DNA from 2 places in the Pararhizobium sp. P1_E7 genome. Region 1 is predicted to be linked to the other one. Evidence: riboswitches for the same ligand, from Rfam matches in the RefSeq annotation. Region 1 holds a riboswitch; the other holds the start of a gene.
The links. A riboswitch is a leader RNA that binds a small molecule or an ion and turns the genes downstream of it on or off. The one in region 1 is predicted to bind thiamine pyrophosphate.

Region 1 (4,161 bases):
CCTCGCCGCAGACTTCCAGCTGCTTGTCCATGTTTTCCTTGATCTTGTGCATCGGCACATGGCCGGGACCTTCGATCATCACCTGGCAGTCCTTCGCCCAGGCGATCTGGGTGAGTTCGCCGAGCGTTTCGAGTTCGGCAAACTGCGCGGCGTCGTTGGCATCGGCGATCGAGCCGGGACGCAGGCCGTCACCGAGCGAGAACGTCACGTCATAGGCGCGGGCAATGTCGCAGATCTCGTCGAAATGCTCGTAGAGAAAGCTTTCCTTGTGGTGATGAAGACACCACTTGGCCATGATCGAGCCGCCGCGCGAGACGATGCCGGTAACGCGGTTGACGGTGAGCGGGATGTAGGAGAGCCGCACGCCGGCATGGATGGTGAAATAATCGACGCCCTGCTCGGCCTGCTCGATCAGGGTGTCGCGATAGACCTCCCAGTTGAGGTCTTCGGCGATGCCGCCCACCTTTTCCAAGGCCTGGTAGAGCGGCACAGTGCCGATTGGAACCGGCGCGTTGCGGATGATCCACTCGCGGATATTGTGAATGTTGCGGCCCGTCGACAGATCCATGACGGTATCGGCGCCCCAGCGTGTCGCCCAGACCATTTTCTCGACCTCTTCCGCCATCGACGAGGTGACAGCGGAGTTGCCGATATTGGCATTGATCTTCACCAGAAAGTTCCGGCCGATGATCATCGGTTCGGATTCCGGATGGTTGATGTTGGCCGGAATGACGGCCCGTCCGCGGGCAATCTCCTGGCGAACGAACTCGGCCGTAACGTGATCCGGAATGCGCGCGCCGAAACTCTCGCCGTCGCGGATGAGCGCTTCCTTCGCTGCCTTGCGGCCGAGGTTTTCGCGAATGGCGATATATTCCATTTCCGGCGTGATGATGCCGGCGCGGGCATAGGCGATCTGGGTGACGGCCTTGCCGTCCTTGGCTTTCAATGGATGGTTGCGGATTGGAAATTCCGGCGTCAGCCGTTCGCCGGTGGCAAAGCCGTTGTCTTCTGGCTTGACGTGCCGGCCGTCATAGGCCTCGACATCGCCGCGTGCGACAACCCAGGCCTGACGCTGCCGGGGCAGGCCCGCGTCGATCGAGACGATATGCGCCGGGTCCGTGTAGGGGCCGGAGGGATCATAGACGGTGACGGGCGGTTCGCCCGATGTCGGATGCACGGAAATTTCGCGCATCGGGACACGAATGTCCGGGTACAGTTCACCCGGGATATGCACCTTGCGCGAGGCCGGCAGAGGGCCGGTCGTGACGGTCGGGGTAATGTTCTTTGCGGCAATAGTCATGGTTGAGGCTCCAAAGGTTGGAGACCCAGTCATCAGAGCCGGAATGATGAAAAGACGCTGACAGGAATCCGCACGCAGAGTCCCAGTCGCTACAGCGCTTGCACCGTCCCTACGCCAGTATGAACTGGATCAGGTTCAACGGGTCACTGCGCTGCTTGAAGGTGGCAAAGCCACCTGTCACGCCAGCAGAATCTCAGCCCCTTGTCGGGACCCCCCTGGTGAATGCGCCAAGTTAGGCATAGTTTTGGACAGAGCGTCAAGGGCCGTCCGGCGCGTCGATCTCCACTCTTCTTCCGGTTCCAGCTCGAAGACTGTGAAGATGTCCAATGATTTCAATCGCGGTCTCGACAGCGCCGTCACGGCAAATTATCTATAAAAAATGACCTCAGCGAGCGAAGACACGATTGCCAGCCGCATCAGCCGCATCCTTGCCGATAGGATCGTGACTGGACAACTGGATCCGGGCACGAAGCTGCGGCAGGACCATATCGCCGAGGAATTCGGAACCAGCCACGTGCCCGTGCGCGAGGCCTTCCGCCGGCTTGAAGCGCAGGGTCTTGCCGTCAGCGAACCGCGCCGCGGCGTGCGGGTCGCGTCCTTCGATTTGAAGGAGGTTCGCGAGGTCGCGCAAATGCGGGCAGCACTTGAAGTGCTGGCGCTTCGCCATGCGGCGCCGCATCTGACGCCCGCCATTCTGGATCAGGCCGAGGAGGCGACGGTCGCAGGCGACAATTCCCGTGATGTCCGCTCGTGGGAGGAGGCCAACCGCCGCTTTCACACGCTGATTCTGACGCCGTGCGGCATGCCGCGCCTTTTGGCTGCCATCAGCGATCTGCATGCCGCCAGCGCCCGTTTCCTGTTCGCCAGCTGGCGGTCGGAATGGGAAGTCCGCACCGACCACGACCACCGCGCCATCCTGGCGTTTCTGCGTCAGGGCAATATCGAAAACGCCGCTCCCGTTCTCGAGCGGCACGTGCAATGGATCGGGCAAAAGCCGGTCCGCAATGCCTCCGGCACCACGCGCGACGCCTTCGCCATCGTCGGCTGAAGCCATTTTCCATTTTCTTTTCCCATGATTTTTGCCGCTCCCGGCGCATCCGGCAGGTTTTGAAAGCCCGTATTGCGTGAAATTAATGGCTGCGCACCAAAAAGTTGGTTGCGATTTTATGGCCTCCGCTAAATTATAGATAATATTATTCTTTAATCTATCATGTGGGGTGCTTTGATGCTGAGAGAAGAAAACCGATCCGACATCTCGGTTGAACAGGGCGGGATAGGCGGCAGATCCTGGCAGGATGGCACCGAACCCACAGGGGTTTCTCTCGATCAGGCAAGAATTATCTATAATTCTCCCTTCAACGATTTGCTTTTCCAGGCGCAGACCGTCCACAGAGCGCATTTCGATCCGAACGCGGTGCAGATCAGCCGGCTTTTATCGATCAAAACAGGCGGTTGTGCCGAAGACTGCGGTTACTGCAGCCAGTCGGCACATGCCCCGACCGGCCTCAAGGCCTCCAGGCTGATGATGGTCGAAAAGGTTCTCGCCGAAGCGCGCAAGGCAAAGGATGAAGGCGCCAGCCGTTATTGCATGGGGGCCGCCTGGCGCAGCCCCAAGGATCGCGACATGGAAACGCTGGTGGCGATGGTCGCAGGCGTCAAGGCGCTTGGGTTGGAGACCTGCATGACGCTCGGCATGCTGTCGCCCGAGCAGGCGGGGACGCTGGCGGATGCCGGCCTCGATTATTACAACCACAACATCGATACGTCCGAAGAGTTCTATCCACAGATCATTACCACGCGCACCTTCGCCGACCGGCTGGAAACGCTCGCCAATGTTCGCGAGGCCGGCATGAAGGTTTGCGCTGGCGGTATCCTGGGCATGGGCGAAACGACGGACGACCGCATTTCCATGCTGGTGACGCTCGCCAACCTCCCGGAGCCGCCGGAAAGCGTGCCGGTCAACATGCTGATCCCGATCCCCGGCTCAAGGCTTTCCAATGCCGAACCGGTCGATCCGGTTGAATTCGTCAGGACCATCGCGCTCGCCCGCATTCTGATGCCGCGCTCGCATGTCCGCCTCTCGGCCGGGCGCACCCAGATGAGCGATGAGATGCAGGCGCTCTGTTTCTTCGCCGGCGCCAATTCGATCTTTGCCGGCGACACGCTGCTGACGGCTGAAAATCCGGGCGAGGACCACGACACGGCCTTGTTCCGCCGCCTTGGTCTGAAGCCGATGGAATTGGAGCCTGCCGAATGATGTCCGCGCAAGGTCTTGCCCGCTACGAAACCACGCTGGCGGGGCTGGAGCGCAAGGGCAGGCGGCGCACATTGGTGGCGCAGACCGGTGCCGATTTCAGCTCGAACGACTATCTGGCCTTCGCCGGCTCAGCGCGGCTGGCGGCAGCGATTGCGTCTGCGCTTAAGCGCGGCGTACCGGCCGGTGCCGGCGGCTCTCGGCTGCTGCGCGGCAATCACCCGGAGCACGAGGCCCTGGAGGCAGAAGCGGCGACCTTTTTCGGAACCGGGCGCGTCCTTTATTTCGGCAGCGGCTATGCTGCCAATACCGCGCTCTTCTCGACCCTGCCGCAGCGTGGCGACCTCATCGTGTACGACGCATTGGTGCATGCCAGCGTCCATGAGGGAATTCAGGCGAGCCGGGCGCAGGCCGTGGCCGCCGCCCACAACGATGTCGAAGCTTTTGCGCAGGCGATCGAACGCTGGCGCGGCACCGGCGGAACCGGCCATCCCTGGATTGCCGTTGAAAGCCTCTATTCGATGGATGGCGATCGCGCGCCGCTGACGGAGCTTGCCGCCCTTGCCGAAAAGCATGGCGGTTTCCTGGTGATCGACGAAGCCCATGC
Region 2 (4,161 bases), on a different contig from region 1:
GCAGACCCGTTCGAACGATGTGACGAACCTGTCGAAGAGGTGGGAAAAGGCGGTCACGTCCTCTTCCGGCCATTCCGTCAGCACGCTTTCGATGACGCCGCGCTTGACCGCCTGTATCTCGGCCACCAGCTGCTGGCCAAGCTCGGTCATCACGACGACGATGCGGCGGGCGTCGGCCTGCGAGGCTTCGCGCCTGAGTGCGCCGCGCGTCACCATTTCGCCGACGATGCGGCTGGCGCGCGAGGGGTCGATCCGCATCATTTCGGCAATGGTGCCGACCGTTACCTCGCCCTCCGGCCTAGCCCGCCGGACGGCCTCGAGGACGTCGAGATGGGTGATTTCAAGGCTCGGCGCGACATTGCTGATGACCAGGCGGGCGAGCACCCGTCTGCCGACCATCGTCCGCCAGCGGCCCATCGATTGAGCGATCAAGGCGCGGCTGGCCTCCGGTTCCCCGGTTTCTGTGGTGTTGTCCAATGTGGAAGATGCGTGATCCATGCCTCATCCTAGCAAAACGAGCCGGTTTCATAAAGCATGAATATGCGTTGCGCATAAATGTGCTGTTGACAATTATATGCTAAGAGCACATAAATTGCCGAAAGCAACCGGATATCTCTGATGGACATGCATGTCACACCGGCGCCGCTCGTATCGAGCCCCGCGCTTCGCCTGACCCTTTTCTTCTTCCTGATGACGGCGCTGTTCATGGCGACGCTCGACAACCAGATCGTTGCGACCGCGCTGCCGACCATCGTCGGCGAGTTCGGCCAGATGGAACGCTTCGGCTGGATCGGCTCGGCCTATCTGCTTGCCACCTGCGCCGTCATGCCGCTCTACGGCAAGCTCGGCGACCTGTTCGGTCGCAAATATGTGATGATCGCGGCGGTAACGATCTTCACGCTGGGGTCGATCGCCTGTGGGCTCGCCGTCTCGATGAACACGCTGATTGCCGCCCGCGTGCTGCAGGGGCTGGGTGGCGGAGGCATCATGGTGTCGATCTTCTCCATCAATGCCGATCTGTTCGAGCCACGCGAGCGGGCGAAGTACCAAAGCTATTCCAGCCTCGTGCTGATGGCGTCCGGCGCCGTTGGTCCGGTGCTCGGCGGCACGATGAGCGACCTGTTCGGCTGGCGTTCGATCTTTCTCATCAACATTCCGATCGGCATCGCGGTGCTTGCCGGCCTGTTCATCTTCCTGCCCTATCGCCGTCCGACGCGCCGTCCGGCGATCGATTATGCCGGAGCGATGCTTCTGGCCGGTACGGTCACCTGCGCCGTGCTCCTGGGCGATGGCGCCGAACTGTTCGGCTCGTTGTTTTCGCTCGGCAGCCTGGCGATCGTTACGCTCGGCGTGGTTTGCGCGGCAGCCTGGGTCTTTGTCGAGCGGCGGGCGCCCGAACCGATCGTGCCCTTGACACTGTTTGCCAATCCGACTTTCAGCCTGATGCTGGTGATTTCGCTGGCGAGCGGCGCCGTCGGCATCGGCATGGTCAATTATTTCGCGCTGTTCCTGCAAACGACGACCGGGCTGACGCCGTCGCTCGCCGGGCTGCTGTTCATCATGCTGACCGGCGGCATCGTCTGTGGCTCGCTGACGGCGGGGCGGCTGATTTCGCACTCGGGCCGCTACAAGCCGTTTGCGATCGTCAGCGCCAGCCTGACGGTGCTGGCACTGACGATCTTCTCGCAGATCCAGCCCGGCACGCCGCTTCTTGTCATCTGCGCCGTCATGGCGCTGCATGGCATCGGCATCGGCTTTGGCCAGCAGGTACCGATCATCGCCGTCCAGAACATTGCGTCGCGCGGCGATGTCGGTGCCGCCACCGGTGCCGTCACCCTGTCGCGCATGGGCGGCGCCTCGATCGCCATCTCGATCTACGGCGCCATCATCGCGGCAGGCCTCGCCCGCGGGACGACAGCGATCCCGGGTGTCGCCGATGTCGAGAAACTGACGCCGCTGGTGCTGTCGATGCTGCCGGAAGCGACGCGCCAGCTGGTCGCGCAAAGCTATACCGCCGCCTTCATGCCGCTGTTTCTGACGGCCGGCGGCATTTCGCTGATCGCGCTGATCTCGGCCATCAGCCTGAAGGCCGTGCGGCTGCCGCAAAAGCCGGCGGCGTGAGGGGATTAACCCACCCCTTGCCACCGACCACTTGCCAAGCATTTCGCCCGGGTCTAAACCTCCTCCTGCTCTAACGGGGTGCCGTTCGTTCCTTGGGACGTTCGGCTGAGAGGCTTTGTCAAGCCAACCCGAAGAACCTGATCCGGCTTGTACCGGCGGAGGGATTAGACGGCACAATTGAGCGCCCTCTTCCCAATTTTGGATTTATAAAGGAGGCGCGGATGCGCAAGGCAATCATTCCATTCATCGCGGTATTCGCTGCCCTCGCCACGCCGTTTTCCACTTCTGCCGAAGACAAGGTGCTGACGGTCTACACCTATGAAAGCTTCACCAGCGAATGGGGGCCCGGCGCCAAGGTCGCGGAAGCGTTCGAGAAAACCTGCGGCTGCAAGGTTTCCTATGTCAGCGTCGCCGATGGCGTCGAGCTCCTGACCCGGCTGAAGCTTGAAGGCGCGTCCTCCAAGGCCGATATCGTGCTTGGCCTCGATACCAATCTCGTTTCCGAAGCCAAGGCGACCGGCTTCTTTGCGCCGCACGGTATCGATACCTCGGCCGTCAAGGTTCCCGGTGGTTTCAGCGACGATACGTTCGTTCCCTATGACTACGGCCATTTTGCCGTGATCTACGACACGCAGGTGATGAAGGAGCCGCCGAAGAGCCTGAAGGAACTGGTCGAGGGCGATGCGAACCAGAAGATCGTCATCGAGGATCCGCGCACCTCGACGCCGGGGCTCGGCCTGCTTTTGTGGGTGAAGTCGGTTTATGGCGACGAGGCCGCCGCCGCCTGGGCAAAGCTCAAGGATCGTGTGCTGACCGTCACCCCCGGCTGGTCGGAAGCCTACGGCCTGTTCACCAAGGGCGAGGCGCCGATGGTGCTGTCCTACACGACCTCACCGGCCTATCACATGGTCGCCGAAGGGACCGACCGCTATCAGGCGGCAGCCTTCTCGGAAGGTCATTACATCCAGATCGAAGTGGCCGGCATGACGAAGGCTGCCAAGGACCCGGCGCTGGCCAAGGAATTTCTTGCCTTCGTCACGGGGCCTGAGTTCCAATCGATCATCCCGACAACCAACTGGATGATGCCGGTCGCCGCCGTCAAGGAGCCGCTGCCGGAGGCGTTTAGCAAGCTGGTGACGCCGGAAAAGACATTTTTGATGTCGTCCGACGAAGTTGCCGCCAACCGCAAGGCCTGGATCGACGAGTGGCTCGCCGCCATGAGCAAGAACTGATACGGTCGGGGAGCGACGGTTTCCTCTTCTTCCCAGAGGGGATCGTTGCATAACCCTGGCGCATCCTTGTGTTGGTCGCCGGTGAACCTGCCTCTGCGCCGCCAGCCCATTTGGACTGCGGTGCCAACACAGGCAGGGGATCACATCTCAGCGATTTGCAACGGTCCCCTTGAGAGGGAAACAGGGAGCATTCAGTTGCTCAAGCGCTGATCTTCTCTGCCTGCCGCTGGAAGACATGGGTGAGAAACCGGTCCATCCAGGCGCGCAGCGGCGCGTCGTGGTCCATGCGGCCTTCCAGATGGGCGCGGCCGAGTTGCGCACCGGGCAGTTCGAACCGGTGCGCGCCATGCACGACCCAGCGATGCATCATTACCCGCGTCAGTTCGCCATGAAACTGGATGCCCCAGGCATTGTCGCCATAGCGGAAGGCCTGGTTGGGATAGATACTGCCGGAGGCGAGCAGTTCGGCGCCCGCAGGCAGGTCAAAACCTTCGCGGTGAAACTGGTAGACCATCGACGGCCATTCCATCAGGGCGCGGCCTTTTTCGGTGGCGTGCAACGGATACCAGCCGATTTCCGCCTGCCCTTCATGGTGCGGAGCGACCACGCCGCCGAGATGGCGGACCAGCATCTGGGCACCGAGGCAGATGCCGAGGAAAGGCTTGTTTTCGGTCAAAGGGACGGAGAGCCAGTCGATTTCGCGGCGGACATAGTCCTCTTCGTCATTGGCGCTCATCGGCCCGCCGAAAACGACGGCGCCGGCATGCCCATCCAGCGTGGCGGGCAGGGGGTCGCCGAGCACCGGGCG

Region 2: linked by a shared signal. The riboswitch ahead of thiB (thiamine ABC transporter substrate binding subunit) and the one ahead of thiC (phosphomethylpyrimidine synthase ThiC) in region 1 are both predicted to bind thiamine pyrophosphate.

The regions. Positions count from the first base shown of each region.
Region 1 covers NZ_JBFUBH010000009.1:20,386-24,546, forward strand. The annotation lists gene thiC (phosphomethylpyrimidine synthase ThiC) at 1-1,300, opposite strand, end outside; TPP riboswitch at 1,389-1,527, opposite strand; gene AC1D17_RS12320 (GntR family transcriptional regulator) at 1,680-2,348, shown strand; gene bioB (biotin synthase BioB) at 2,526-3,557, shown strand; gene AC1D17_RS12330 (8-amino-7-oxononanoate synthase) at 3,557-4,161, shown strand, end outside.
Region 2 covers NZ_JBFUBH010000023.1:21,638-25,798, forward strand. The annotation lists gene AC1D17_RS19050 (MarR family winged helix-turn-helix transcriptional regulator) at 1-498, opposite strand, end outside; gene AC1D17_RS19055 (MDR family MFS transporter) at 619-2,121, shown strand; TPP riboswitch at 2,186-2,302, shown strand; gene thiB (thiamine ABC transporter substrate binding subunit) at 2,343-3,353, shown strand; gene AC1D17_RS19065 (glutamine amidotransferase) at 3,553-4,161, opposite strand, start outside.